2 linked regions of the Terriglobus roseus genome follow. The protein of the gene in region 2 interacts with the protein of the main gene of each other region in a pairwise test. Links are inferred from orthologs where the notes say so. Each region holds a gene or a part of one and is shown on either strand. Other genes may lie near its edges. The genes, in order: BLT38_RS13275 and BLT38_RS13765.

Region 1 (13,702 bases), 110 kb from region 2 along the record:
TCCATGCCAATGCGAATGATGCTGTTCGCTGCATATCTGCTGGTAATGTTCGTGGTGACGCGGCTCGCACGCACCATCGCAAACCGTTATCGTGAACGATCGCTCCCTGCATCGATCGTTGCTGGTTCAGTCCTGGTGGCATTGCTCTCCGCTGCAACCACGGATGCGCTTGGACTTCATCCTTTGTTTGGAGCATTCGTAGCAGGACTTGCGTTCCCACGTATTCCAAAATGGCAGAAGACACTGAACGACTCGCTCCAGGTTCCAGTGACCTCGCTATTGCTGCCATTCTTCTTCGCGCTTACAGGGCTTCGCACGCGTCTGGATCTACTACAAGGCAGCGGAGTGCTCTCATGGACACTGTTACTCTTGCTTCTCGCTGTTGTGGGCAAGATCGGCGGCGGTGTCATTGCAGCGAGGCCGCTGGGGGAATCATGGCGCAATGCATTTGCGCTTGGCGCCATGCTGAACACACGCGGACTTGTTGAGTTGATCGTGTTGAACATCGCTTACACACAAGGTGTGTTCGGCCCCACGTTGTTTGCAGCGTTGGTTGTCGTGGCGCTGGTGACCACGATCATGACTTCGCCGCTGTTGACGTTGCTGAGCATCGACCACAACAGCATCGCCGCCTAGCTGTGGTGCGTCATCTCTTTTGCGTACACCTGATGCGTTACACGGGGTAGTTCTTCACCCTTGTGCAGGTCGCGCACGCATTGCAACACTGCAAAGTCCTCCGTCGTCATGCGTTCGCGACTACGAAGATAGTCCAGCCAGCTTTCCATGACAAAGCTCTCTTCCAACCGCTCCGCATCATTGCCATCACGAAACACGGCCCATCGGATCGCTCCTGTGCGAAGACGCACCTCGCGCAGCTTGTGAATGCGACCAACGAACTCGTTGTAATTCTCGACGTCCACAATGTAGTCCACAAGAATGCGGACCGGACCATCTTCCGGAGCGGGCTCCAATTCCAGATGTGGCACGGGACGTTTGAACTGATAGGGCGTAAGGTCAGGCAAGCTGCCGCGCAAAACATGCAGTCGTAACGTGACAGGCATGGCAATTGCAATGAGTACAGCAGCGCTGGTCATTGAAGCGGTGACACTGCTGTGTTCCGCAACATAACCCCAGACAAACGAGCCCAGCGCCAGTCCTCCTTGAAAAATCATCTGGTACATGCCTAGTGCACGCGCCTGCACCCATCCCGGCGAAGACAATTGCACACCGGTATTCAGCGTGGCCATAGTACAAGTCCACGCGAAGCCACCACCGATGAGAAACAAAATATCCAGTGTGACAGAGTGAATGAATGCAAGCACCAGCAACGTTGCCAGGAACTGCACGCTGGCCACTGCAAGCACACGGTCCGCAGTAAACTTCGCACGGATGCGCGGCAGCGCAACAGCCGCCAGAACAGCACCCAGTCCCATCGAGCCATTCAACACACCATAGCCGGTCGCGCCAGAGATGTAATGGCTGTGCGTGAATTCACGCCTCGCAATCAGTGACAGCAGCGACCAAACCGCAGCGGCAGAAAACGTAAACAGAAACGCACGTAAAAAGATTGCCTGCAACACAGGCGCATAACGCAAGTACCGCAACCCCGTTCCAACCGAACCGAAGATGCGTTCCGCAGGCAGAGCGCTCTTGAACAGTGGTTTGCGCTTCCACTTGTAGAGCACCCAGATCACCGCTGCGAATGATCCTGCATTCAGCGCAAACACCCATCCCGCGCCTGTGCTCGCTTTGACGAACAACGCCACCATGAGTCCGCCCATGGCAGGGCCGACAGCGCGCGCAAGATTGTTGCTAGCTGAAGCAAGCGAAACAGCATTCGGCAACTCTTCACGTGGCACCAGTTCGGGCACAATCGCCTGCCATGCTGGGCTGTTCATTGCAGAGCCTACGTTCATCAGGAACGTCAGTGACAACAGCGCCATGGGCCCGATCACACCAAGCAGCGCCAGCACCGCCATCAGAAACACGGCAACCATCTGCCATGCCTGCCAGAAGATCAGCAACCTGCGACGCTCAAAGATATCCGCCGTGGCACCTGCAAATAATCCAAGCATCAACACCGGCAAGCTGGCTGCGGTCTGCATGGATGCAATCAACAACGGCGACCCCGTCAACGCCGTCATCAACCACGTAGCCGCGGTGTCCTGCATCCACGTCCCCACATTGGACACGGTGGAAGCGATCCAACGATCACGGAACAGCGGTATCTTCAGTGGACCAAACCCGTTACTCTGTGCCACTCGCGGTGCTGCGGCAGCACCAGCTACGGCTGGTACGGGCGATTCTTCAACGGTGTCCTGGCTTGCTTCTGGATTCATGCTCTCTCTTTGCTAGATGCAGAATGATCGCTCAAGTGATGCAAGGCATGGTCTCCGCAAAAAACCACCAGTGTTCCATCATCAAGGGAAACGTGTGCAAAATCCACCAGACACACCGCCATCCATTGTCTGAGTGCCCACAGTCACTTGAGGTGTGGGCCCCTTGACGGGATTCACGATGACATAACGCGGCAGATTCTCGCCATCCGCGGGAATTGCCACGAAGCCTTTGCCTTGCTGTACATAAATCACGTCACGATGAGCAGGCATCGGCAATCGCACTTCAGCTTCGGGCGCGTGATCAAGTAGCACACGTACATGTACAAGCGGTCCCTGAGGCCGAGTCAGCAACATCGAATCACCGCCACCGCTGCCACCGCCGTACAGCAGAGTACCTGATACTCCAAGCTTCTTAAGAGCCGCAAGCTCGTCTGACGTGAATGGCTGCTCAGGCGGATCACCAACGATCAGCCCCGGAAGCCTGCCAAGAGAAATGCCCTGACCGCCGTGCACCACCTTGTAGCAAGTGACAGAGATCGGCTCCACATCAAATCCCTGCGTCCGCGCCAACGCATGCAATCGAATTGCATCCGCTTCGGTGTATGAGGTCGCATGACCATTCGCATACATGCGTGTAATTAACTGAGCCAACACCTCGCTTGCCTCACCGGAACCTGCTGCACTCGCCTTCTCTAGCCATTGCGCGGCATCTTCATACGAACGCACAATACCGAGCGGATTCGGCGACTGCGCTGCGGAGGCAGTGTCACGGCCACAGTCCGGTACATCGTGATTCGGCTCAAAGGTACATTGTCTAGGGATGAACTGTTCCCCCAGCATCAGCTGCGCTCCAAGGTTGCCAGCATCTGCCTGCTGCAGAATCACGCTGCGGAAGGTTGCGCTGTCGCCTGTGCGGGCATAGGTCATCAATGCGCTGGAAAGCGTCGCATCATGCTCCATCAGTTGGGTCAGTGAGAGTGCCGGCGGCTGGTATTCCTTCTCATGCGTGACCTGCTGCGCGTAAGCAAGCGTAGATAGAAGAAGAGTGAATGGAAGCAAGCGGAAGTATCGCGGCCTCATATCCAGCAATCGTACCTTCTTCGCAATAGACAAGTGAACAAAGCAAAAGGCCAGGCATTTGCCCGGCCTTTTGCAAATTGAGAACACGTTACTTCTTAGCCTTGCCCAGCGCCAATTCAATCAGCGCCTTCTCTTCCAGATCATGAGCCTTGGCCGAACCCGTAGCAGGTGTGGCCGCAGCCGAACGCGACACACGCAGCACACGACGATTACCCGCCGTACGCTTTAGCAGCGGATACGCATACGTCAGCGGTCCCATGTTTGCAGGCTCTTCCTGCACCCATACAACCTCCTCCGCACTGAGATACATCTCCAGCGCCTTGGCCAGCGCCTCTTCCGGCCAGGGATAAAGCTGTTCCACAAACACAATGGCAGTGGAGTAATCGCCCCGCTTGGCGCGCTCCACACGCAGGTTGTGGCCAATCTTGCCAGAGCAGACCAGGATGCGACGCGGATCCTTTGCCTCAGTATCCGCAAGCACCGTCTGGAACTTCTCTGCACCGAAATCCGCAATGGGCGACACCGCATCCGGATGACGCAACATCGACTTCGGCGTGAACACAATCAACGGCTTGCGATACTCGCTCATCGCCTGACGACGCAGCAGATGGAAGTACTGCGCAGCATTCGACGGCTGCGTCACATACATGTTGTCCGTTGCGCAAAGCTGCAGATAACGCTCAATGCGTGCCGACGAATGTTCCGGACCCTGGCCTTCATAGCCATGCGGCAAGAGCAGAACCACACCGCTCAGCAGGCCCCACTTCGCTTCGCCTGCAGCAATGAACTGGTCCATGATGATCTGCGCACCGTTGGCGAAATCGCCAAACTGCGCTTCCCACAGTACCAGTGCTTCGGGATAATCGCGTGCATAACCATACTCAAAACCAAGCACACCAGCTTCACTCAGCATTGAGTTGTACGCTTCAAACTGCCCTTGCTTGTCCGAGATGTGTTGCAGCGGCGACCATCGCTTCTCCGTCTCGGTATCGGTGAAGAAGCTATGGCGCTGGTTGAACGTGCCGCGCTGCGAATCCTGTCCGGAGAGACGCACAGGCGTTCCCTTCTCCAGCAGCGATGCATACGCCACAAGCTCTGCCGTGCCGTAATCAAACGGCTTGGCTCCATTGCCCATCTCTTCGCGCTGCTTCAGCAGAGCCTTGATCTTCGGATGGATGTTGAAGCCTTCTGGTGTCTTCAACAGAAGCTGAGTCAGCCGCGTGATTTCCTCCGCAAGCAGGCCCGTCTTCGTGGGCTCATCCGCAGGCAGATAACCACCCTTGTAGTTATCCCAATACTTCGGCAGCGACGACAGATGCGGCACATGCTGTGCCTGCTTGCCCTCTGCCTGGTCAGCAAGAAACTTTTCGCTGATCTGCTTGATCTCTGCCGTTGCATCCACGCCAATGCGCTCTGCATAGCTCTTGTAGAGCACCGGCGTTTCCTTGATCTTGGCGTAGCGACGCGGCTGCGTCACGGTAGGATCATCCACTTCAGAATGGCCGTGGCGACGATAGCCGATGAGATCGACAACAACATCGGAAGCAAACGTGGAACGATACTCTGCTGCAATCGCAGCCACACGCACCACAGCATCCGGATCTTCCGCATTCACATGGAAGATGGGAATTGGCAAACGCTTCGCCATATCAGTAGCAAACCGAGACGAGTTCGACTCCTGCGGCTCCGCAGTAAATCCAAGCAGATTGTTCACAACAATCTGAATCGTGCCGCCCACGGTGTAACCAGTGATCGTGGCAAGATCCAGCGTCTCTGCCCAGATGCCTTGTCCTGCAAACGCCGCATCACCGTGAATGATGATGGGCAGAACCTTCTTTACGCCGTCATCACCAATGCGAACTTCACGAGCACGCGCGCGGCCCATGATCACTGGATCAACCGCCTCAAGATGCGATGGGTTCGACGCCAGATGCAAGTCAATCGTCTTGCCCGTCGGCGAAGTGTATGTACCCGTTGCGCCCTGGTGATACTTCACATCACCGCCGCCCAGATGGCTGCGCGGATCAACATCTTCAAACTTGGTAAAGATATCGGCAGCGCTGCGGCCGACCGTGTTCACCATCACGTTCAAACGACCGCGATGATTCATCGCAAACAGACACAGATCAACACCAAGCTCAGACGACACCTCAAAGGTGCGATCGAGATACGGAATCAGCGCAGTCAGACCTTCCAGCGAAAATCGCTTCGTGCCCAGATAACGCTGCTGAATCGTCTGTTCGAAGAGGTCAGCCTTGATGAGCTGCGTCAGCGTCTTTGCCTGTTGCTGAGGCGTCTCAACGTACTTCTGCTCCATCTTCTTCTGGAGCCACTCGCGCTTCTCCGGTGATGCAATGTGCGAGAACTCAAGCGCGATGTTGCCGCAGTAATAACGGCGCGCCTCTTCTGCAATCGCGTCAGAGCCTTCCGGCAGATCAATCGGGAATGGTTCCTGGGGAAGATACTGCTTCAGGGGATCCAGTGTCGCCTGCAGATAGCCCCACCGACGGAAAATTTCAAATACTTCCGTCCTCAACTGCGGATTGCTGCTGTCCTGTTCCGGTGTTGCTACCCCTGCTGCCTGCTTACCGCTCGCCTTCGCCCTGGTTGCCATGCATCCTCGATTTCGTGCCTATAAGGATAGACCTTTCAAATGGCCGATGGGGAGGTGCCACTGTGCGGTTTACGGTATTAATGTTCGATATTCGCACGATAAAGTGGCGATCTGGGTTCCACGAAATTGGGGTGTGGGTCGATTCGTTGAATCAGCCCAGACACCCCAAAAACAATGTATTTACAGCCGTTATCTAGACGGAATCAGCGTGAAAACCATAGGTTTCGTACCGCGTGGTCAGCTTTCCATCTTTCACGGTGCAGACCGTAAAGCCTTCCGGCGTGCCCTCGTGAATACCCTTCCACCAGTTGCCAGAGACAGCGCCACCGGTGATGTAGGTAATGCCATTGAACTCAACACATTCATTCACGTGTGTATGCCCCTGCAACACGCCAATCACGTTGTGCTTTGCCAGCAGCGGCAGAATCTCATACGTGTTGGAAACAGACAGACTGTTGTGTGTGGGTGGCGTGGCAGGAGGAGCGGAGTACTGCGCATATGCCGTGATCAGCGGGATATGCGACACGATGATGACCGGTGTCGTTGCCGACACCTTTGCCAGATCAGTACGCAGCCACTGCAACTGAGCTTCATCAAGAAAGCCAAAGTAGGTCCGTTCCGGCGTGAAGCCGATGGAATCCAGAATGATGAAGTGAACGCCCTTGTGATCAAAGCTCTGATGGCGTGGGCCGATCTTGTCTTCAAAGTAGCTCTTGCCGTAGTTCGAATCCGTCAAGTCCAGACCACTCTTCGGAAAGAGTCCAATCACATCATGGTTGCCCATCGTGTGATAGACCTTCAGTCCTAACTGCTGTTCCGTCTCGCCATACAGATGAAACAACTCCTGCGAACGGGAGAGCGGTACAGCAAGTCCGTCGAAGATGTGATCGCCGCCCTGAATTGCAAAATCCGCATGTAGAGTGCGCGCCTTCTTGAACGCCATCGAGCAGCCTTCCGTCGCATGCAGTTCCGGCTGGATGTGCGTGTCCGTCACAAACAGAAAACTGAATTCCTCTGTTGCAGCAGGCGACATGGCAAACGAAGGCAAGGACGATGCGGCAACACCAGCCGCAGTAAGTGATAGAAAACGGCGACGATCAAGAATCGGCATGCACGGAGTTTATCCACTGCATATGAACTTCTTGAAAAGAAGGAACTCTTCGAGAGCTAAGTCGCTTCGCGTTTCGCCCTATGTCGATTCGCGCCGTGCCGTGCCAGCCAAGCCAACGGCATAATCCGGCGCGTCTCGCTTCGGGATTTTTGTCCATCTCACTCGTTATGCTTTTGCCTAGAATTTATTGGCATTTTTGCCGTTTGTTTACGGTATTTCCCCCCTTCCTTCCCTGCCCAAACTACACAACAGGCAACGAACAAAAAATCACAGATATTGCGCTGCCTGCGATTCCCCCTTTTGAGGCTTAAGTCTTAATGCGATCTCATCCGTTTTTTCGGAGCCCCGTTCTTTACGCTTCTCTTGTTCCTCTTTTTTCAATTGCAGCGCTCGCTCAAGGTGGCAGTGCAGTCCTGAGCGGCACAGTCACCGATGCAAGTGGTGCAGCCGTTCCTAACGCACATGTAACCGCCACCAACGTGGACACCAATCTGGTGTTGAACACTGATTCCAACAACTCTGGTCTCTATCGCTTCCCCACCATTCCTCCGGGACGTTACGTCATCTCTTCGAACGTGAAGGGCTTCCAGAAATTCCAGCAGACAGGCGTTGTGCTGACCGTCAGCCAACAAGCCACGATCGACATTGGTCTACATGTAGGCAGCGAATCAGAGACCGTGAATGTAACAGCTGGCGCGCCGCTGATGAACACCACCAACGCTGAAGTCAGCAACACAGTTGGTGAACATGCTATCCGCGAACTACCATTGAATGGCCGCGATCCTTCAAGCCTTGTATTGCTGTCACCCGGTACAGTGAACGTGTTGAACACAGGCGCAGGCACGCTGCAAGGTGAGACCACATTCCCGAATGAAAGCGGTGCATCCGCAGGCGGCGGTCGCCAGGGCAGCACGCTCTATCTTCTCGATGGTGTTCCGAACATGGACACCTACATGTCGCTCTCTGCACCTACGCCGAATGCCGATGCCACCAGTGAGTTTCGCGTCATCTCCAACAACTTCGACGCGCACTATGGCTTTTCTCCGGGCGCTGTCGTTTCGATCGACACGAAGAGTGGCACCAATGCACTCCATGGCGGCGCTTTCGAGTTCCTGCGTAACAACGCGTTGAACTCCGCGGACTACTTCTCAAAGCAGGTTGACTCGCTGAAGCGTAATCAGTTCGGCGGTTTCCTCGGCGGTCCTGTCATCAAGGATCGTCTCTTCTTCTTTGGCAACTACCAAGGCACACGCCAGTCCACAACATCAACCGCGAACAGCACGAACACTCCCACAGCGGCGATGTTGAATGGCGACTTCTCCGCGTATCCCAAAGCGCTGACCGGCGGCTTCGTTAACAACCGCATTGATCCTTCCCTGTTCAATCCTGCGGCAGTGCAGATCGCGAAGACCGCACTGCCATTGGGCCAGGATGCGGCCAGTGGTCTGGTGTACTACACCGTGCCCAAGACTATTGAGACATACAACGAAGGCACAGGCCGCATTGACTACACGCCGAACGACAAGCATCGCCTGACGCTACGTAGCTTCATTCAGTACTACAACCGCAGCGAAGCCGCTACGCCCGGTAACATCCTTGCACTGAACACGGGCAAGCAAGGTAAGTTCTTCAACGAAGTGTTGAACCACACATGGACAGTCAGCCCGAGCCTCATCAACGCATTGTCGTTGTTCTGGAACCAGGAGCATGTTTACAACGTGGGTCAACCGCTCAACAGCAGTGGTTCTCCGTTCTGCTTGTCGCGCTACATCAACGTGAGTGAACCCGCAGGCACCTGCTATAGCGAAGGCCTGAACGCCAGCGGCGGCTTCAGCTTGCAGTACTCCGAGTACACAGGCGAGATGCGTCGTTCATGGGGCTTCTCTGACTTCATCACAAAGATCGTTGGCAATCACACCATAACCGCAGGCGTGGATCTGTGGCATCAGCGTGCACGCGAGCTGACGTACTATCCCGCTGCACCGATTATCAGTTTCAATGGCTATTCCACTGGCTTCGGCCTTGCGGACTTCCTGTTAGGTCGCGTCAGCACATACACGCAGGGTGCGGGCGAAATTGCCGATGTCAGTGGCAACCTGCTCGGAGCTTACGCTCAGGATCAGTTCAAGCTGCGCTCTAACATCACCGTCACTGCAGGTCTTCGTTGGGATCCAAATCTTGCTCCGCAATCAAAGGATGGGCGCGGCGCGGTGTGGAATCCCGGACAACAAAGCACCGTCTTCCCGAACGCCCCTAAGGGCCTCGTCTTCCCCGGCGACAACGGCGTAAGCGCTGGACTGGCACCGAACACCTACGGCTACTTTGAACCACGCCTCGCCGTAGCGTGGCAGGTGCATCCCAAGACCACCTTCCGTGCAGGCTTTGGTCTGTTCACTGCACCGCTGCCGTACTCTTCGTACAACCACGTTGCAGACGTCACTCCGTTCAGCCCCACGTACACGCTGAATGAAACTGCATCCACACCCATCAATTTCTCCAACCCATGGGCGAACTTCGCAGGCACAGGCGGCGTAAGTCCCTTCCCACCGTTTGTATATTCGGGCGGCACACCTCCCAGTAACTCCACCTTCGCTTCACCAACGTCTGTACCGGCCGCATTCACGCCCAAGTTCAAACTTGGCATGACGCAAAGCTGGAACGCATCGGTGGAACAGCAATTGGGCAACGACGTAGTGCTGCACCTTGCTTACGTTGGCAGTCAGAGCTATCACCAGTCGTTGATTCTGGATGAGAACCCCGGCCAAACCGCAGCTGCAGTGCGTGGCGTTCGCGCCATGTCTGACTTCGGCCAGATCCTCACAATCCAGTCGATTGGCACGGCCAGCTATAACTCGTTGCAGGTGCAGATTGAAAAGCGGTTTTCGCATAACTTCCAGGCGCAGTCCAGCTTCACCTGGTCCCGTAACCTCGACATTGCATCCAGCGGCAATGCATCGTTTACCAGCAGCATTGCGAACCCGTATAACGTCCGCTACAACCGCGGTATCTCTGACCTGAACGTGCCGCTTGTGTCCGTCACGAATCTTGTCTACACAACACCCGCGTTGAATGGCTGGAACAGCATCGCACGTGGCGTACTTGGCGAGTGGGAAATCAGCGCCATCTACACCATGCAGTCGGGTAGCCCTTTCGGCATCTCCGGCGGAAGCGGAAACAACTCAGGTGCAAATGAGAATGGCGACCGCGCAGACAGCGTGTTCGGCATTCCCGTCCAGACGCATCAGGGTAGCAAGGAACAGTGGCTGAATCAGTACTTCACTACGGCAGCCTTCACCACAAACGCTCCGGGCACATTCGGTAACACCGGCCGCAACATCCTCAAGGGACCCGGCGTGAACTACAGCGATGCAGCTCTCATGAAGAACTGGACTGCACGCGACCGCTACCATCTGCAATTCCGCTGGGAGCTGTTCAACGCCTTCAACCACACCAACTTCGCAACCCCCAACAACAATCCCACCAGCGGAACTTATGGGCAGATCACCGCAACCAGTTCCGGAGTACGTCCGCGTGTGATGCAAGCCGGACTGAAACTCACCTTCTAACCAACACGACAACTCAGGGCCGCCGCCAATAAAGCGGCGGCCTTTTTCTGTAGAAGCCTCGGAAGCCGACATACAGAGACACTTCATTGCAGAAATTTGAGATTCAAGCAATGATTCTGCGGAACAAATCGGAAAAGAGGAAGAGCCGGATCGATATAACAGTTTCGAATCGAATGCGTGTTGATTAGATTAGGAACATGCAGGCTTTCCGGTACCTCGGCAGGGTAGTAGCGGCAACAGTCATCTTGTTTTGCACTGCGCTGACACAGAGCTGCGGGTCGGGCATAGTGCAGCGGACAAGCACCGGAAATGGCTCTACGACAGTGACCACAAGTCCAATGTGGGTCGGTGCGTGGGGGGCATCAATGACCAATGCTGCCGCAGTATCAGACAATTCTGGCAACGAGCGCAGCTACCGGTTTCTTGTGACATCCACCATTGACGGCACACAGGCACGCGTGAAGTTTTCCAACGTGTATGGACTGACGCCGGTAACACTAGGCGCGGTGCGGCTTTCGTGGGGTAAAGACGGTTCACCTACGATCGACCCGATGCATGATGTGGGGCTGACGTTCAATGGAAACAAGAGCGTAGTGTTGGCTCCAGGATCAACGGTGACCTCTGACTCAGCAGACTTCTCATTCGGCCTGGGCCAAGTGCTAGCTGTTTCGGTCTACTTGAAGGGTAATTTCGACAGGGTTAGCCGACACGATTCCTACTTCGTAACGAATTATTCAACCGCGGATGGCGCGGGTGATACAACCTCTGATGCAGCGGGATCGGCCTTTAGCACTCCCGTTCCAGACTGGCTCCTGGTGAACGAGATTGACGTGTATGGCCAATACCAAGGCACCCTGGCCATGTTCGGAAGTTCTACGACGGATGGTCTTAAGAGCGACTACAGTTCAGACAAGGTATACCCGATTCCCAATTCGCCGATTAGTACACAACACGCGGACCGTGTCTCTGACTGGATGGCGCGTCGGCTAGCCGCAGCCGGTTACCGCATTGGCGTGCTGAACGCGGGAATTCCAGGTGATCCCATCACTGACGTAGGGTCCGTACCAACGCCCAATCAACGGTTTGCACAAGACATCCTTACGCTTCCAAATCTTCTAGGAATTGTGAGCTATTTTGGATCGATTGATCTACGTTCCGCCTCCTGCACGAACGCAGCGGACATGGAAGCAGCGACACAGCAACTCGTTGCCAAGTCCGCAATGGCGAAGCTACCTATTGTGCTGACAACACTGCCGCCAACTGGGTTGTGCTCCAACCCGGCATCACCGAATTACGGGCCTTTACCCAGCCCAAGTGATCCATATGCCGGTGGCCTGAGTCCCGGACCAGCGAATGGTTCCGAAGTCCAAAGGGCAGCATTCAATCAATGGTTGCGAACGACGGGAGCAACTTTACCCGGTGTTGTAAGCATTGCGGATTACGATCTGGCTCTGCGTGATCCACAACACATCAGCTTTATGATGCCCCAGTACAACAGTGGCGATAACTTCCACATGAACGGCACTGGGTACGGAGCTGAGGCAAACAGTATCTCGCTTGGATTCCTTCCACGTTAGCCCTCTAATCAAAACAGGATGGCGCTAAATATCACACCCCTCGAAGTGAAACCTTTAAAGAATCCTGCCGGTCTCCCGTTACATGCGAGTCCTCGGTTTAGCCTCACGTCATCCATGGATACGACGCGTTTGCTGCATCTTACTGTTCCCTCTCCCATTGCTCGGGTTAAATGGTTGCACTAATGTTGTGACGGTGATCCCTCAGGTTGTTTCTGCGGGACCGACACCACAGACCATGTGGGTAGCGGTCTGGACCGCCAACGCGCAAAATGCCACCTCCAGTTCGCAGGACCCTGGTGGTTCAGAGCAAAGCTTTCGTTTCATCGTGTTGCCAACTACCGATGCAACGCAGGAAAGAGTGCACTTTTCTAATAGGCTGGGGACAACATCAGTAACAATTGGCGCGGCCCGCCTTGCAGTTGCGGTAGATGTTGGTCCCGCCATCGACCCGAAGCGCGATGCGGCTCTTACATTTTCCGGTGCAACATCCATCACACTAGCACCAGGACAAGAGATCGTCTCTGACCCAGTCAATGTTTCTTACAACTTCGGCGAGAAATTGGCTGTCAGCATGTATATGAAAGGCTCATTCCCATCGCTAACAGAACATGCATCGGATGTGCAGTTCAACTTCCAGAATGCTTCCGGTGCAGGCAATGCGACATCCGATACAAGCGGTGCTTCCATGGGTACTGTAATGACAGACTGGCTGCTACTGAGTGGCATCGACGCATACGGTTCCTACCAAGGATCGGTAGCCATCTTCGGTAGTTCTTCCGTGGATGGACACGCATCGAACTATGGCAACAGCAATAGCTATCCGACAGCAAACGTTGCCATCACTTCGCAGGACAATGATCGCCCTTCTGACTGGCTTGCCCGGCAGATGCGTGCTGCAGGCTATCGCGTAGGTGTCTCCAATGCGGGTTTACTTGGTAATGCCGCAGCCGGCACTGGAGGCGGCGTTGATCGCATGCAGCACGATGTGCTTGGCGTAATCAATCTCAAAACGGTGATCATTTACTTTGGAGGTATCGATCTGCGTGGAAATTGCGTGCAGGCTACGGATGTCGAAAGTTCCCTGAGCAACATGGTTCAACAAGCGAATGCAGCTGGCATTAGAGTGATTCTGGCGACGATCCCTCCCTCAGAGTATTGCACTACGACTCCCGGACTTGTACCGACAACTGAGCAACCCTATCTTGGTGATCTCATTCCTGGGCCTGAAAATCCCGGATCAACACAGCGTAGAGCGGTAAACGACTGGATTCGAAGCACTGCGGTAAGCTTGCCAGGAGTCGTTGGCGTCGCGGACTTCGACAAGGCATTGGCCGATCCGAATCATCCAGATTTCATGATCCCCAACCTGAATTCTGGGGATAACTTCCACCCGAACGGAGTTGGGTATGGCGTGC
Region 2 (17,355 bases):
AGGTCAGGTTCGAGACGGACGCTTCCATTGCGCCGGTGCCGGACGAGGACAGGATGATGACGTCGTTCTTGGTGCCGACGAAGTCCTTCAACTGAGCGAGGACGCGCGAATACAGGGCGCGGAACTCGGGCGTGCGGTGGTGAATGTCCGCAGCTGCCATGGCAAACTGTGCAGCTGGAAGCAGGGGCGTCGGACCGGGCGTGAACAGGCGTGTTTTGCGGATCATGCTTCTAGTTTATCGACTCGACGGGACGGGGAGCCGGAGCGGACGCGATTTCTTGTCACTATCGGCGGTAAACTCAAGCTGAAAGAAGGTTTGGAACGATGGCTATCGGAGAAAAGATCGGCAAAGACATCATTGAAGCGATGAAAGCACGGGACAGCTTTCGCACCGAGACGCTGCGCATGGTGAAGTCCGCGTTGAAAAGCAAGGAGATCGACAAGCGCGAGGCGCTGACGGAATCCGAAGAACTGGCCGTGTTGCAGACCATGGTGAAGCAGCGCAAGGATGCTGCGGAGCAGTTTGCCAAGGGCAATCGTCCGGAGTTGGCTCAAAAAGAGCAGGACGAGATCAAGATGCTTGAGGCGTACATGCCCAAGACCGCCAGCGAAGAAGAGATTCGCGCAGTGGTGCAGGGTGCGCTACACACCATGGCCAATGACGGCGCAAAGCCGGGGCCGAAGGATATGGGGCCTGCCATGCGCGTGGTGCAGCAGCGCATCATGGCCGATGGCTTGCACGTGGATAACAAGCTGGTGAGCTCGATTGTGAAGGAAGAACTGGCGAAGTAGTACTTCGTACCGTTCTCGACGCTACGCGTGTGCCCACATCTCTTTGAGATGTGGGCATTTGTTTTCGGGCAATCTATGTTGTGGTTTTGCGTCGTCCTGCGCTTTGGAAGAGGTAGACGCCGAGGATGCAGATGAGTGGTTCCAGCGTGTGGCGGAAGCGGGCCTGTACCGTGACCAGGTAGTAGGGCAGAGGGAGCAGCAGGAACGCGGATAGGAAGACCCATGCCGCGGGTTTCTTGCGCCATACTGCGAGCGCTGCACCGAGGATTCCGCAGAGCGAGAGGAACTGGAAGCTCATCAGGCGGAAGTATTCGAGGACGCCTGCTTCTTCCACGCTTTTGGGTACGCCCATCCAGTACATCCATGCGCGTTTCATGCTCAGTTTTACGAAGCGGGCCGGGTGCGCCTTGATCCATGTGTTGGCCTTCGCTGCGCGATCGGCGGCCCATGCGGGTTCGCCCATGCGTGCGTATTCGGCGAGGATCTGATGATTTTCCAGAGGTACGGTGCGGCCCCAGGGGAAGCCGGTCGACCAGTCGGAGTTGCCCTGGTAGTTTTCCGCTCCGAAGTTGTCACGCAGGGGAATGAAGCGGTGGAACACGGCGTAGTTGCGTGCGGTCCATGGGGCGATCACGGCCAGAAATAGAACGCCCGCCAACGCTGCGTGGGCAAGGCGTTTGGTTTGCCATTGCGGAGCAAAGAGAATGTAGAGCGCTGTCACCGGCAGCATGATCAGGGGCGACGGGTTGACCATGGCGAGTACGCCCCAGAGCAGGCCGAAGGCGGCCCACTGTTGCCATGTCGGTTCAGATCGTTGGTCGTCGCCGATGCCGCGCATGCGCAGCATGAGGACGAGTAGCGCGGTGAAGATGCAGGTGGTGGCCGTCATCTCCCAGATCCAGCGGACGGCGTATTGCATGGCTGCGGGATAGAGTGCCCAGAGCCAGCCGCTCCACAGTGCGACACGGCGATTGAAGCAGCGTAGGCCGATCTCGTAACAGAAGACGGCAGTTAACGCAGAGAGCAGGGAATTGAAGGTGAGTAGAACGAAGGCTGAGAGCTTCGAGTAAACACCGAAAATACGGAAGACACCGCCGACCAGCAGTGTGTAACCGGGTGGAACCCATGCAGTGGGACCGGTGTGCCCCGTGAAGGGATCGCTGTAGCCGTGGCCGGTGGCTAGGGAGCGGCCGATGCGTCCCATCTCCCAGCCAAATTCGAAGTGGTCGTCGCTGGGGCGCACTTTGAAGGTGTGCGCCAGCAGGATGTACAGCACGCGCACGACGAAGGCGGCAGTGAAGATCTGCCAGAGGGCGCGGCGGTTATTGGCTTGGGCTTCGGATTGCAGTTCGGTCACCTCAATTACCTTAACGCGCGATACAGTGTTCGCATGAACCCCTATGCGAGTTACCTTGAAGGCCGCGACGCGGCGGAGATCATGAAGTCCACGCCTGCGGAGTTGCAATCGCTGCTTAGCGGCATGACGACGGGACAGATGGATGCGCCGACCGCGCCCGGCAAATGGAGTGTGCGCGAGATCCTGGCGCATCTGGCGGACTGCGAATTGGTTTGGGCTTGGCGTATTCGCCACACGCTGGAAAAGCCTGGTGCTGCCGTCGCTCCGTTTGATCAGGATGTGTGGGCGGAGCGTTATGCGGCGTATTCGGCGGAGCTTAGCCTGCGGACGTTTCTTACGCTGCGTGAGTGGAATCTGGCCGTGTTGAACACGGTTGCATCCGAAGAGTTTGGGAACCTGTTGACGCATCCGGAGCGCGGGACGTTTCCGCTGTCGGAGTTGCTGGAGATGATTGCGGGCCATGACCGCAACCACATTGTCAGGTTGAAGGAGCTATTTGGGCGCTGATGGCTGTGTTTTTCAATCGTGCTATGCGGTGTTCTGGGGCAGTCGCATTTCTGTTGCCGATGTCCGCGTTCTCGTTTGGCTGCCCGGCGGTTCTGACGACGGCCGATGCAAAACAGCTTGCGATGTTCACGCCGAACGCTCGCGCGTTTCATGACAACCTGCACGCAACGCTGACGCCTGCGGTGGTGGAAGCCGTTGGCGACACGGTGAGAGTGCGCGTGACGGCGAGACAGCCAGGGCAGAGCGTAGAGGAAGTTGGGACGTATACCGTGCATCTGCGGACGGGGCGTGTGACCGACGAGGATCAGGAACCCGCCGATGATGACAAGACGGTGGCTCTGAGCAAGCGGCTGATGAAACGTCATTGCCCCTGATGGCAAAGGGAAAAGGCCGGCTCAAGCCGGCCTTCTTCTTTGTGAGCAGCGACGAGTTACTTCGCGTTTTCGTCGAAGTTCAGCGATGCAGAGTTAATGCAGTAACGCAGGCCCGTGGGGTTGGGGCCGTCTGGGAAGACGTGTCCCAGGTGAGAACCGCAGTTGGCGCAGACGACTTCCACGCGACGCATGCCGTGGCTGTTGTCTTCAATCGCTTCAATGGCGGTCGGCGAAACCGGCTCAAAGAAGCTGGGCCAGCCGGAGCCGCTGTCGAACTTAGTGTCGCTCTTGAAGAGTGGAGCATCGCAGGCACCGCAGTGGTAGATGCCGTCCTTGTGATTGTCAACGAGCGCGCCGGTGAAGGCGCGTTCTGTGCCCTTCTCGCGCAGAACGTGAAACTGTTCCGGGGTCAGGAGCTGCCGCCACTCTGCCTCCGTCTTCTGTACGCGAGGTCCGCGAGAAACGGTGGCATCAGCTTTCAGATTTTCTGTCATGAGGTCTTCTCCCGTTGTATTAGACGCTGTTGGGGGTGCTCACGAACCATGGCGGCTCCCCCGGACAGAGGCGCTAGTTTGTTGGGAATCGTGCGACGATTTCGATCTCGACCAGTGCGTCCTTGGGCAGGCGAGCCACTTCAATGGTGGAGCGCGCAGGCGGCGTGGCGCCCTCTGGAGCGAACCGCTTGGCGTAGGCTGCGTTCATGATGGCGAAGTCTTCCATGTTCTTCAGAAAGACGGTGGTTTTGACGACATCGGCAAAGCCAAGTCCGGCAGCGGTGAGCAGGGCTTCAATGTTCGCGAGTACGCGTTCCGTCTGCGCGGGCGTGCCGCCTTCGACGACCAAACCGGTTACGGGGTCGAATCCAACCTGTCCGGAGGCGAAGAGGAAATCGCCCGAGCGAATCGCCTGGGAGTATGGGCCAATGGCTGCAGGAGCGTCGGTCGAAGAGATGGCTGTCTTTGTCATGCATCGATGATATCCGGCACGGTAAACGTAGACCGAAAAGATGTATGAAGAAGCAGTAACGTGGTCATTCCAACGCAATTGGAAGGGGAGCGACAGCATGTCGGCGCCTTTTGCCCTGCAGCCGGTTTAGGCGGCGAAACTCTGTTACACTAGGCAAGTTGGCTGCTGAGGCGATCAGGCCCCTCGGCTCCTTGTGCCAACCGATCCACCTTGCATCGGGGAGTGGCTCAGCCTGGTAGAGCACCTGGTTCGGGACCAGGGGGTCGGAGGTTCGAATCCTCTCTCCCCGACCATCTTTTTGTGAAAGGGCTACCTTCGGGTAGCCCTTTCTGCTGTTTATTCGATCTCTTCTATAGCCATTTTGCGGACTTCCTGGGGCGTCAGGCCGGATTCGCGCAGGTAGCGTAGACTGCGTGCGGCGTCGCGCTTGGCCAGACGTTCACCGCGTTCATTGCGCATGAGTTCCACGTGAGCGTAGGCGGGGATGGAATGGCCGAGGGCGCGGAGGAGCAGGATTTGCCGCGCGGTGGAGCGGAGAAGGTCGCGGCCGCGGACGACTTCGGTGATCTGCATGACTGCGTCGTCGGCGACGCAGGCGAGTTGATAGCTGGGAACGCCGTCGCGACGCATGACGACGAAGTCTCCGAAGTCGCGCCCGGCGATGAAGGTTTGAGGGCCGAGCAGGGCGTCGTAGAAGCTGACTTCTTCGCCGTCGGTGACGCGGAATCGCCATGCGGATGGTTCGTCTGACTCAGGGTTTCTTTCGCGGCAGGTGCCGGGGTAGAGCGGCTCGTCTTCGTCTTCCGCGTGCGGTGCGTGCGGGGCCGAGAGGAGGTCTTTGCGGGAACAGATGCAGGGATACAGGAAACCGGCTTCGCTAAGTTGCTGGAAGGCTGCCGTGTAGAGGGAGCCGCGCAGGCTTTGCGCGTACGGGCCGAAGTTGCCCGGCTCCGTTCCGTCTGGCTGTGGGCCTTCTGTCCAGCGGATGCCGAGCCATGCGAGATCTTCCAACATGGCTTGAGCGAATTCTGGACGGGAACGTTGCGTGTCGAGGTCGTCGTTGCGCAGGATCAGCGTTCCGCCGCCGGCACGTTCCGCAGCAATAAGGAATGTGCGTGCGTGGCCGAGATGGAGGAGCCCTGTGGGCGAAGGCGCGAGTCTGCCACGATAGGGCGTTCCGATCATGCATCCAGAATAAAAGGGCTGCGCATGGCAGCCCTTTAGTTCATCCACAGAGTTTTGTTAGAAACGATATCCGAACCCGAAAGAGAGAACCGGGAAGAACGATGCGTAGCTTAGGTTGTGGTTCTGGCGCGAGGTAAAACGGGCCAGATCTTTTTGGAAGTCGATGTCTTTATCCACTTTCTGACAGCCAATCGAGGGAGGTTGTGTTGTGTCGCAGGCGGTGCCGGAAAAGTTGATGATCAGGTCTGGTTGACCGATGTAGTAGAAGCCGAGTTCCACTGGGAAGGACCAGTGAGAACCAAGTCGTCGTGGGGCCAGATTGCCGTAGCCAATGGTTAGGCCCGGTGCTACGTTTCGCACCGTCACAGTAGCTGAACCGTGGAGTGGATCAGCGGCGCTTGAGGCGTAATCGCCACCGCTGAGGCTGATGGTCTGGCCGGGAGGCACGATTACGGTTACATCTGCCGATGTCTGCACGCCGAAGTACATCTGCGGGCTGATGTGAAAGCCGTGATGACTCCACGGGAAGTAGTCCAGGCCGATGTGGCCGCCACCGAGTTTCATGCCGGCCTCTACCTGAGCGCCGTCGCTGGTGAAGGATTCATCAAAGCGGAAGTATCCGCCACCTGCGCGGACGTTGAAGTGCTGCGCCACTGGCTCAGCGATTTCCAGGCCAATGCCATTGATGCCTACAGCGAGCCCGAGGCCCGGATGCTTCCATAGCTCCGAAGAGGGGATGTAGGTGTCTTTTACCTTTGATTCACTGTAGGGCGTAACGGAAAGGGTGCCACCGCTCTGCTGATTTTGTGTATTTGCGGAGAAAGGGTTGCCGGAAACGTTAGAGATAGCGGGAATGAAAGAATGTGCAGGATATCCTTGCGCCGCGATATTCAAAACGGGAACAAGAAGTGAAGAGCAGAACACCAGGCCGAAGCGCTGGACAAGATTCACAGGGGCCTCCTGAGCCGTGAGACAGTCGTTCACTCACAGCTGGTTGAATCAATAATTTGTGGAACTACTTCACCGTATTAATTACTGTGCATTCCCGGCGAATCTCCCCAGAGGGGAAATATCAGCCAGTGTTACGCAAGCCTGCGGAGATACCGTTAATGGTTCCGGTAATGGCGCGATTCAATGCATCTTCCGGCTGGTCTGTGCCAGCCTGTTTGCGGCGTAGAAGCTCTACCTGGATCCAGCTCATGGGATCCACGTAGGGATTGCGTAGACGGATGGAACGAGCGAGTACGGGGTTGCCTGATAGAAGGTCGGCCTGCTGAGTAATTAACAGAAGCATCGCACGCGTGCGATCGAACTCTTCTTTCAACATGGGAAAGACACGATCGCGAAGCTCCTGGTCTTTGACCAGTGATGCGTAGAGTTCGGCGATGCCGAAATCGCTCTTGGCGAGGGCTGATTCCACGTTGCGCATCATGTCGAGGAAGAGAGGAAACTCCTTCATCATGCGCTGCAACTGTTCCAGTCCATCGCTGTGTTCGCGTGTGAAGCGTTCCAGTGCGAAACCTACTCCGTACCATGCGGGAACTGTGTGGCGTGATTGCATCCATCCGAAGACCCAGGGGATGGCGCGAAGATCTGCAAGAGAGCGTTTGCCTGTGCGCTTGGCGGGACGCGATCCAATGCGTGCGTGTTCTAACTCGGCAACGGGTGTTGCCTGCTGGAAGTAATCGAACGTGTCCGGGTTGTCGAGGATGTCCTGACGGTATTGTTCGAACGACCAGGCGGACAAAGAATCCATCGCCTGTTCCCACTCAGGCAATGCGACACCGGTAAGGTGCGCACTGCATCCGCCGCAGGCCTTGCTGTCAGGGCGAGCCAAAGCGTCGAGCGATGCGGCGATCATCAGTTCCAGGCTGCGTTCAGCGAGCACTACGTCGCTGTACTTGAAGTTGAGTACTTCGCCCTGCTCGGTGATGCGCAGTTCGCCATTGAAGCTGTTCAAGGGTTGCGCGTAGATGGCGCGATGCGTGGGGCCGCCACCGCGTCCTACGGTGCCACCGCGGCCATGGAAGAGGCGCAGGTCTACATTGCAATCGCGTGCTACTTCGTAAAGGGCGCGATGTGCTTTCCAGATGCTCCAAGTGGAGGCGATCATGCCGCCGTCCTTGTTGGAGTCGGAGTAGCCCAGCATGACTTCCTGCTTGCGTCCCCAGCTTTCCAGCAATGGCGCATAGGCTTCGCTGGTCCACAACTGACGGCAGATGGCTGGCGCGTTTTCCAGATCTTCGATGCTCTCGAAAAGCGGCGCGATGAGCAGGCCGGGATCGTGCTCTGATTTTTCTGCGGTCACACCGCCGAGGCGTGCGAGCCATAGTGTCTTCAACACGTCGTCGGCAGAGGTGGCTCCGCTGATGATGTATTGACGGATGCTCATGGGATCATCGTCGCGCTTGACGGTGGCGACGGTGCGGAAGGTGTCAATGACCTCCGCAGTCATGGGCGATGGCGCAGGCGGAAGCGAGCCATCTTCGCACCATGCGCTGAGTTCCTTCACTGCCGCGGAATGCACCTTAGCGTGCTGGCGGATGTCGAGCGTTTGCAAGTGAAGACCATAAGTGCGGGATTCAACGATCAGAGGATCGATGATCTCTTCCGCAATGCGCAGGCCGCGGTTGTCCGTGAGCGAATCACGGATGAGTTGAAGGTCGCGCAGGAATTCTTCTGTGTTGCGATAGGGCGGAAGCGCTTCGTGCTCGTCGCGCACGATCGTGGTGGTGTCGCCCATGCGCAGCATCATGCACGTCAACATGAGGCGAAGATGTTCGCACAGGAAACGTTCGCGAAGCTCGGCTGCAACACCGGGCATCTGCGAAAGATATTCGTTTGCTGCTGCTTCCAGCGCCGGATTTGCTGCGGCCTGCTGTGTTGAGGAAGAGATCCGCTGTGCCGCCGCGATGAGGCGCTTACGATAGTGCTCCCAGACGACCTCGCGCGACATGGCGAGTGCTTCCTGCGTCACTTCGGGTGTGACGAAGGGATTGCCATCGCGATCCCCACCGATCCATGAGCCGAAATTGACCAGCGTTGGTAGTTCCGTCAGCGCCAGATCGAGGCCATATTCGTGGCGCAGCGCGTTTGCGACTTCGCCGTAAAGCAGGGGCAGTGTTTCAAAGATGCTGTCGTGGAAGTAATCCAGCCCCATGCGCACTTCGTCGGTCACGGCAGGGCGTTGGAGACGGACATCGTCTGTCTGCCACAGGCCGGTGATCTCTGCCATGAGTGAATCTTCGCGCTGTGCAATGGCTTCAGCGGTCTGCGGAATCTGATCGAGTTCTTCCAGCAATGTGGCGATGCGGCGGCGCTTGGAGATGACGGAGCGACGCGCGACTTCCGTTGGGTGCGCTGTGAAGACAGGAGTGATGCAGACCGCTTGCAGGAATGCGAGCGCTTCGTCTGCCGTGTAGCCTGCTTTGCGCATACGGCGCAGCGTGCCCTGCAGGCTTCCGCGCTGCGGTTCGGCATTGGGATTCAATCCACCGGCCAGACGGCGACGCTTGCGATGGTTGGTTTCTGCAAGGTTGATCAGTTCGAAGTAAAAACCAAAGGCGCGGGCAAGCTGATAGGCACGATCGACGGGAAGCTGATGCACCAGCAACAGTGCCTGTTGCAGAGCGGATTTCGCTTTGGCGGTGTCGCCCTGGAACTCTGCCTCGCGGCGCTCGGTGGCCAGACGACGCAGCGTCTCCACCTGTTCAAACAGGTCGTCACCCACCTGTTCGCGCAATACTTCGCCCAGCAGTGTGCCCAGCGAACGCACGTCACGACGCAGCGGAGCTTCTTTCAACTCCGTCTCAGCGGCCTGCAACTCGGCAAGCCGCTCACTCCAATTTCTTGCCTGCCACAACCCGGCCATGTGCCTAGTAGACCAGTGAGATTGCCTTTGCAGCAAGTCAGACGGACGGCACGTTCGATTCCGCCGCGGGAGAACCCGGTTCAGGCTTCAATGTGAGGGCCACGATAGCCGTGACGAGAAGGATGATTGCCAGCACGAGAATGCTGCCCTCTGGCCCCGTAAGGCCACCGCTGAGCAGCAACGGACCCTGGGAATGGGTGAGCAACAGGCGATGCTGAGAGACGCCGCCGCTGTCCGCGACTCCCCATACGAACGATTGCGTCCAGTCCCAGGCGGCATGGTAACCGACTGCCCACCACAGCGATCCTGTGCGCCACAGGCTGTATGCCAGGACAAGACCGATGAGGCCGGCGCTCAGCAGGCCGATGGGCGATTCACCGGGATTGTTGCCGTGCAGGAGGCCGAACAGTAGCGAGAAGAATCCGGCTGCGACCCAGAAGCCGATACGTTTGCAGAGGGCTTCGCGGTGGCCCATGCGCGAAGCGATGGCTGCAACGCCACGCGCCAGTTGAAATTGCAGGAAGCCGCGCATGAGATATTCCTCAGTGAGCCCCACGACAAGAAATGCCAGAGCCCATAGGGCGCCCCATTTCACAATCTCTGCTCCATGCAGAAGCATGCCGTTGAAGACCACGACACCTGCCACTTTCAAGGCCAGCATCAGTAGGCACATGGTGCCTATGCCAACTGCAATCCCTGCAGCAAACTGCCGGATGCGATGTGGCCGCAGTGCATCGATGCCGTACTTTCCAAAGTCACGCTTCTCAAGGCGCGAGATCAAGAAGGCAACAAGTGCTGCTACTGCGAAAACGACACCGTCGATCAACAGTGAAAAGCCGGCGGGAAGTTCTCCCGTGTTTTTCAATACAAGCTGCTGTTGATGGAGGAAACTGCGGAACAGCTCGAGAACGCCCCTTACGAGCGCAAAGGTGAGGCCAAGGAACAACACGATGGACCAGATCGCGCGCAGGCCGTCTTCCGCAAAGAAGATGCGCCGTAGAATGTGCTGCGGTGGGTTGCTCGTTTCTTCGTCCTGCATAGATAGTCCCCTGTGTTCTTCACCTTACCCCAGCTACACTCAGCATGGAATGATTGTCCGTTTACGCCGCTCTTTTGATGTGCTTCCTGTTCTTGCGTTGTTCGGCTCTTGCTTTGGTCAACAAAAGCAGCCGCAGGATATTCAGCAGACCGTTACCGTTGTGGGTGAGGCTGAGCCCGTTGCACTGGGACAGACCGCGCGCTCCGTTCAGGTAATTGATACGCAGCCGATGTCGCTTTCGTTGCAGGAAATTGCGGATGGACTTCGTTCTGATTCGTCGGTGGACATTCAGCAGCGCGGCGCCATGGGCGTTCAGTCTGACGTGAGCATTCGTGGCGGCACGTTTGAACAAACGCTGGTGCTGCTGAATGGGTTTCGCATCAATGATGCGCAGGCCTCGCACTTCAACCTGGATGTGCCAGTGCCGCAGCAGGCAGTTGGCGGGCTCGCCGTGCTGCATGGTTCGGGGTCCACGTTATACGGTGCGGATGCGCTTGCAGGTGTCGTGCATGTGAGTACGTGGAAACCGCGGGAGAGTTCGCTGCGACTGCGCGCGGGTGGCGGAAGCTTTGGCGGAAATGAGCAGGCAGTGACGGGTGCTCTTGCGAATCAGATGAGAAGTCTTGTTGTTGCAGGGGAGCGCGATTTCTCAACCGGCTTCATCCCGGGCCGCGACTACCGAAGTGAAAGCGCGAGTGCAGAAGGCCGCACGACGTCATCGCTGGGCGAATCGGATCTGCTGCTGGCTGGAAGTGATCGCTCGTTTGGCGCGAACCAGTTCTATGGAAACTACAACTCGTGGGAACGAACCAAGGGTTGGTTTGTTGGATTCACGCAGGCTTTCCGTGAGAAGACTACCGCTGCCGTTGCGTATCGGAGGCATGCGGATAATTACATTTTGACTCGAACGAATCCGGCGTATTACGCGAACAATCATGTCGACGCCAGTTGGCAGGGGGCGTTGCGGCAGACCGTCACATTAGGGCGTGCGGGAAAACTGTTTGTGGGCACGGAAGAGAACACTGACAGCATTCGAAGCAATAGCCTGGGGCAGCATGGGCGCAATCGTACGTCACTGTATGCCGATGCGGATCTGCATCGTGGAGCCGCGAATTTTTCCATCGGATTGCGTGAAGAGATTTTGAGCGGCGGGCGTGTGGTGTCTGCGCCTTCGTTTGCTGCGAGCTTTTTGCTGCATAACGTATGGAAGCTGCGCGGCAGTGCGGGCTATGGTTTCCGTCTGCCGACTTACACCAATCTTTATTACAACGATCCAACGACGATCAGTAATCCTTCGCTGAAGCCGGAGACGGCGTGGAATTTTGATGGTGGTGTGGATTGGTATCCGTCGACACGCGTTGCTGCATCGGTGACCGGTTTCTACGCGCGTCAGCAAAACGCGATTGATTATGTGCGCCGCTCTGTTGCGGATAAGTGGCAGGCCAAGAATCTTGCCGAGGTGCGTCTAACGGGCATTGAAACATCTGTGCAAATGCGGTTGCAGGGCGACCAACAACTGAAGGTGAACTGGACTGCCATCTTTGGTTCGCAGGATGTCTTGCAAGGGCAGCAGTCGCAGCTTGTGTTTCAGTTCCCCACGAATCGCGCGCGCGTGGAGGCGTGGCTTCATGCGAGTTCGCAGGTCGCGTTGCGGCCAGCATTCACAGTGACGCAGCGTGTGGGGCAAACGCCTTACAGCACTGTGGATTTTGCAGTATCACGCGATCGCGGCATGGTGCGTCCGTATGTGCAAGGAACGAACTTGTACAACACCGGCTATGCGGAGATTCAAAGCATCCGCATGCCGGGGCGAGGCATTCTTGCAGGCATCGAGATTTCGCTGTCGCGGCGCTAGACGGCTGCGCCTTGTTCTTCCAGTTGCGTAGAGAGGTCTTCCCACTCCAGCATGAGTTCTTCATGTTGCTTGCGGATCTCTGCAAGTTCGGCAGTTTGACGCTGCGACTCTTCTGCGGACACGAAGTTGCCCATCGCGGTTTCGATAGCCGTCATGCGGTCTTCCAGTCGCGGCATCTCTTCTTCTGCGAACCGCACGCGATCCTGCATCTGTTTCAGCTTGATTGGATTTAGCTTTTTGACGTTCGAAGCGGGTGTTGCAGGAGGAGGCGGTGGTGGCGGTGTTTCGATGACGGGGATGTGTGCCTTCTGCATTTCGACGGCAGCGGCTTGCATCTGTTCCGGACCGCCATTCTTGCGCCAAAGATAGTCTTCGTAGTTGCCGGGATACACCTGAACGCCACCGTGTTCGCACTCGAAGACGCGTGTGGCGAGGCCGTCGATGAAGTAACGGTCGTGTGAGACGAACAGCACTGTGCCTGTGAAGTTGCGGATGGCTTCGAGCAACACGTCCTTCGCGCGCAGGTCGAGATGGTTTGTGGGTTCGTCCAACAGAATGAAGTTTGCAGGCGAGACGAGCATGCGCGCCAGTGCGTAACGATTGCGTTCGCCACCGCTGAGTACGCCGAGTTGTTTGAAAACATCGTCGCCGGTAAAGAGAAATGCGCCGAGCAGGCTGCGCAGTTCCACTGTAGGAATCTTTGGCGCAGCAGCGCTAATGTCTTCGAGCATCTTTGCCTGCGGATCAAGCACCTTGTACTGATCCTGGGCGAAGTAGTCAGCGAGGACATTATGGCCGTAGCGGACATCGCCGGCAGTGGGTTCTTCCAGTTTGCTCAACATGCGGATGAGCGTGGATTTACCCGCGCCGTTCGGGCCTACAAGTGCAATGCGATCACCGCGTTCGATGGTGAAATTCACGTTGCTGAGAATCTGCTTTGGCTCGTAGCGCTTGGAGAGACCGCTGACCTCGCACACAATTCGACCCGATGCGGGCGGTTGCGGGAAGGTGAAGTGGATGGTCTCTTCGTCTTCGGGAACTTCGATGCGCTCGATCTTTTCTAGTTCCTTGATGCGGCTCTGCACCTGCTTGGCTTTCGTGGCCTGGTAACGGAAGCGGCCGATGAAGGCTTCGAGTTGCTCGATGCGTTCTCGCTGTGAAGCATAGTCGCGCGCGAGTTGTTCGCGCCGTTCTGTCTTCTGCTTCACGTATTTTTCGTAGCCGCCGGTGTAGAACCACACGCGCTTGTTCCACACTTCCGTGATTTTGTTCACGGTGACGTCGAGGAAATAACGGTCGTGCGAGATGAGGATGAAGGCCCTTGGGTATGACTTCAAATACTCTTCAAGCCAGTTGCGGCTTTCCAGATCGAGATGGTTTGTGGGTTCGTCCATCAGTAGGAGCGATGGTTTTTCCAGCAGCAGTTTGGCGAGCGCGATGCGCATCTGCCATCCGCCGGAAAATTCGCCGCAGTCGCGACGCCAGTCTTCTTTTTGAAAGCCGAGTCCGCCGAGAACTGCGCCCACTTGCGCGTCCAGGTTGTAGAGGTCAAGCGCCTGCAATGTTTCGCTGACTACGGAGAAGCGGTCGGCGGCAATTTCATATTCCGCGCTGGCGGGGTCGAAGTGCGCGAGCTTGTCACTGAGTTCACCCATCTCGTGTTCCATGTCCTGCGCGGCCTTGAAGACGCTGAGGCATTCGTCGAACACCGTGCGTCCGCGTAGCGCGAGGCCGTCCTGCGGAAGGTAGCCGATGGTGAGACCTTTGCTGCGATTGAGCTGGCCGTGATCCAGATGCTCGATGCCTGCGAGGATTTTCAGCAACGTCGATTTTCCGGTGCCGTTACCACCGACGAGACCGGTACGTTCGTCCGGTGTGATGAGCCAGTTGGCCCCTTCAAATAACAGCTTGTGGTCAAAGCGCTTGGCTCCGTCGGCGAGATGCAACATATGTCTATTGTCGCAAATGGCGCGGGTATGATGATTTCCGTGGATTCGCCTTACTATGGAAGGCGATGGTGAGTCGTCGCGAATTCGTCGTGGGATCGTTGCTGGTGGCTACGGGTGCGCGTGCGCAGCAATTGGCGCATGCGGGATGGCGCGGCAATGGGATTACGCCTGAGGTGTGGTGGCTGCACGCGTCGATGATCCGTTGCGCGAAGGATGTGACGTTTGCCGATGCGGCGAAGATGCTGGACAGCATGAGTGATGTTGGTGCGGACAGCATCCTGTTGCCAGATCTGGAGCCGACGGCAAAACAGCCCTTTGCGGAACGATTTGGCACGGAAGAGGAGCTGGATGCGTTGCTGCGTGAGATGTCTGCGCGGCGGATGCATCTGCTGCTGCACATCCCGCTGCAGCGTGCGGCCAGCAATGCTGGCGAGGTTCGTTTCTGGATGAGCCGTGGCGTGGCTGGAATCGATCTGGGGACACTTGGTGCCGGCGATATGGATGCAGCTAGGCAATTGCGCGCATCGCTGGATCATTACCCGGGGCATCGCATTCTGCTCGCACGAACCGCGGGACAGGAAGCGCAGGCTGTGACCTCTGCTGCACGCAGGCGTGGTGCAGCGTCTGGTGATCCCATTACGTTGCACATTCTTTCGCCGCAGGACACTGAGAGTGGCATACGTCATCCGGGCGAAGTGAATGCTGTTGAGATTCCCGCTATGCCGGTTGGCGATGAAAAAGCAGATGCTGCTGCTGCTGCGAATTTTCCGGCGGCTGTTCCTTATGTGAGAAGTCTGTTCCCGCTGCTGCTGGCGTCGGGATCGCCGATACTGGATAGTCGTTTACTCACGTCGGATATGGCGCGGAAATCGGTGCAGCAGGTGCTTGCGTTTCGAAATACGCACGCGGTGGTGCGTGACGGAAGTGTTGTTGTCCTGACAACGGCACAGCCTTCACTTCGAGTTTGGATTCTGCGATCAAAGGGAGGTCGTGGATCGTTGCTACTTGCAGCGAACGATGGCACGACGCCGGCAAACTTGCTACTAACGTCGGCTTTGGCATCGAATGGGTTTCGCAATGTGTATCTGCGCCCGCTGATGCGATCCGATCGTGGCATGGGTGCCATCAACGTTGAGATCGGATCACTGCCGCCGGGTTCCGCTATCGTTGCGGAGATTCTGCACTAAGTTTCATTGGTTGTATTGCCGGGGCAGTTCGCGGATATTCTGCGACGACGGCATCGAAGATGGCATCCCACGAACAACCTGTAGCATAGGCGCGAGCGGCTTCTCCCATAGCGCGAAGACGTTCGCGATCTTTCGTGAGCTCTACGATCCCTTCGATCCACTCAGATGTTGGGCGAACGATGCCGGTGCTTTCGTTGGTCACAATGAACTTTGGACCACCACCATCTGTGACAGCAGCCGGAACGCCGCTGGCCAGTGCTTCCAGTACCACGTTGCCGAAGGTATCGGTCTCAGATGGGAAGGCGAATAGATCCATGTTGGCGTAAGCCGTTGCGAGTGCTTCGCCGCGTAATACGCCAACGAAATCTGCGTTTGGCAACGCTTGCCGGAGAGCCGCTTCTTCACCGCCGTGCCCGATGATGCAGAAGCGTGCATTGATTCCTGCGGCGTCGAGTGCCTGTTGAAGAAGGGGAAGAAGGGCGACATTCTTCTCGATGGAAAGCCTACCTACGTAACCAAAGATCAGTTCATCGCTATCGAGGTGGCGTGTTCTTCGCGTGGGGGAAAAGAGTTCCGTGTCTACACCACGCCGCATCACGTGGCATGTGCGCTGCGTCTTGCTTTCCAGTAATGTACACAGTTCTTCGTTGGGCGCGTAAAGCACCTTTGCCAGCCGATAGAAGCGTGATGTTGCGTGGAGCGCGCCCGATTCGATCCATTGCGGTGCGTCCGTTAGTAACTTGGCTAGCGGGGCGCTCCGGCGGCCTGCATATTCGTGAACATTGGTATGCCAGCTTGCTGCCAATGGAATGTTTCTGCGCCATGCGAAGTACGCGCCGAAGATGCCGAGTTCACTGGGGCCCGTGATGTGAATTAGATCAGGGTTAAAACGATCCAACTCTCTGCTGATGGTGACGGCATAACGACTGAATGTTGGATCGAAGCTAAGATCCTTTTCCATCGCAATGCTGAAAGCGCTACGCGGCAGATCAACTTCAGTAACGGAGCCGTTTGTATTCAGATTTACTTTGCCGCGAACACCGGGAGCGCCAGCTCGGATGCACAGCATGGGAAGGCTATGGCGTTTTGCATACGCGGTAAAGTTGCGCGCGGTATGCGCGACACCGTTTACCTCGTGGAACGAATCCGGAAAGAACGCAACGCGCGGCGCAGTCCCCATGCACGACACCATAGCACTTCTGCATGAGAGACTGTTTGCACATTTATGTCGAACGATCCCGTTCCGCTTCATCGTGTATTGACAGAGATGTTGCGCCATCCGCTGCGGCTACTGCGCGGATGGAACTGGAAGGCCGCATCCTTCTCTGCAATTCTGCGTAGTTTATTTTTCCTTTTCGCAAATCTTCACGGCACGCACCATGCTGCAGCAAGAGCTGTGATGACGGAGTTTATTTACGGAACGTTCGCAGCAGGTGTGGCGGGTGCAGCGCTACAGCGACTCCGCCACGCAGAGCCAGTAAGGAATACGGCGTTCGTGGTGTGGCTGGGGATTCCATCGATACTATTGACAGCGCAGGCATTGGTGCATCGCGCCATGGGAACGCAGCATGTGCGTACGGGGCTGATTGCTTCGTTTATCTTCGCGTCGTTTGCATCAGGATTTAACTGGTTTGCAATGCGCCGCGGAGCGTTTGTGATTGGTGAACAGCGTTCGTTTGCACGCGATCTTTTGTTGGCTCCGAAGCTGATTGGGCAGTTTCTGTTTACACCGTTGCAACGTTAATAGGGTGTAATCTCAATGCAAGAGGGACGACCTTCGGATGAAGGCGGCCACTAAACATAATGAAGACACTACTCTGCCTCGCAGCCTGCCTCCTCGCATCTTCCGCAGCCCTTGCACAGAACGCCGATATCTTCGGCCATCCGCTTCCCGCACAAAAACACACGCGTGTCTTCGGACAAGAGATTGCCTATTACGACATGGGTACTGCTAAGGCTGGTGAGCCGGTGCTGGTCCTGTTGCATGGTTATGGTTCACAGGCTGATGTGGACTTCGGCCCGTCGCTTCCGTTGTTGGCGAAACACTATCGCGTGATTGCGATGGATCAAATTGGCGCAGGACAAAGCGCGAAGCCGCTGATTGCATATCGCGTGCAGACGTATGTGGAGTTTCTTGCGGAGTTTCTGCGTACCCAGGGCATTACGCATTTTGATTTGCTTGGCGAATCACTGGGTGGATGGACTGCTGCCGCTTATGCGCAACAGTCGTTAACTTCTGGAAGTACGTTGCCGAAGCCAACCCGATTGATCCT

Evidence for each region.
Region 1: the proteins of BLT38_RS13765 (region 2) and BLT38_RS13275 interact in binary tests that used the Escherichia coli proteins (3 or more experiments, as listed by UniProt). The link is inferred for Terriglobus roseus from one-to-one orthologs.

Annotation. Positions count from the first base shown.
Region 1 is NZ_LT629690.1:3,173,360-3,187,061, forward strand. What follows is about bases 3,271-6,378. They hold BLT38_RS13275 (2-oxoglutarate dehydrogenase E1 component), read right to left. Parts: upstream 6,034-6,378; coding sequence 3,508-6,033; downstream 3,271-3,507. Other genes in these bases: BLT38_RS13270 (hypothetical protein), read right to left, coding at 3,271-3,419; BLT38_RS13280 (metallophosphoesterase family protein), read right to left, coding at 6,227-6,378. Outside these bases: BLT38_RS13260 (cation:proton antiporter), read left to right, coding at 1-636; BLT38_RS13265 (MFS transporter), read right to left, coding at 633-2,339; more of BLT38_RS13270, read right to left, coding at 2,421-3,270; more of BLT38_RS13280, read right to left, coding at 6,379-7,144; BLT38_RS13285 (TonB-dependent receptor), read left to right, coding at 7,462-10,710; BLT38_RS13290 (GDSL-type esterase/lipase family protein), read left to right, coding at 11,076-12,287; BLT38_RS13295 (GDSL-type esterase/lipase family protein), read left to right, coding at 12,475-13,702. UniProt on the Escherichia coli protein: E1 component of the 2-oxoglutarate dehydrogenase (OGDH) complex which catalyzes the decarboxylation of 2-oxoglutarate, the first step in the conversion of 2-oxoglutarate to succinyl-CoA and CO(2).
Region 2 is NZ_LT629690.1:3,285,999-3,303,353, reverse strand. The notes cover bases 11,420-14,376. They hold BLT38_RS13765 (ABC-F family ATP-binding cassette domain-containing protein), read right to left. Parts: upstream 13,896-14,376; coding sequence 11,943-13,895; downstream 11,420-11,942. Other genes in these bases: BLT38_RS13760 (hypothetical protein), read left to right, coding at 13,964-14,376; BLT38_RS13770 (TonB-dependent receptor plug domain-containing protein), read left to right, coding at 11,420-11,946. Also shown: BLT38_RS13830 (pyridoxal-phosphate-dependent aminotransferase family protein), read right to left, coding at 1-226; BLT38_RS13825 (GatB/YqeY domain-containing protein), read left to right, coding at 325-792; BLT38_RS13820 (ArnT family glycosyltransferase), read right to left, coding at 866-2,149; BLT38_RS13815 (DinB family protein), read left to right, coding at 2,183-2,656; BLT38_RS13810 (hypothetical protein), read left to right, coding at 2,656-3,030; peptide-methionine (R)-S-oxide reductase MsrB, read right to left, coding at 3,087-3,524; BLT38_RS13800 (Rid family detoxifying hydrolase), read right to left, coding at 3,598-3,996; tRNA glutamyl-Q(34) synthetase GluQRS, read right to left, coding at 4,333-5,181; BLT38_RS13785 (hypothetical protein), read right to left, coding at 5,239-6,132; BLT38_RS13780 (phosphoenolpyruvate carboxylase), read right to left, coding at 6,254-9,052; BLT38_RS13775 (CPBP family intramembrane glutamic endopeptidase), read right to left, coding at 9,090-10,091; more of BLT38_RS13770, read left to right, coding at 10,141-11,419; more of BLT38_RS13760, read left to right, coding at 14,377-15,082; BLT38_RS13755 (glycosyltransferase), read right to left, coding at 15,057-16,262; BLT38_RS13750 (hypothetical protein), read left to right, coding at 16,308-16,826; BLT38_RS13745 (alpha/beta fold hydrolase), read left to right, coding at 16,886-17,355. UniProt on the Escherichia coli protein: Genetic data indicate it may be involved in ribosome assembly or function.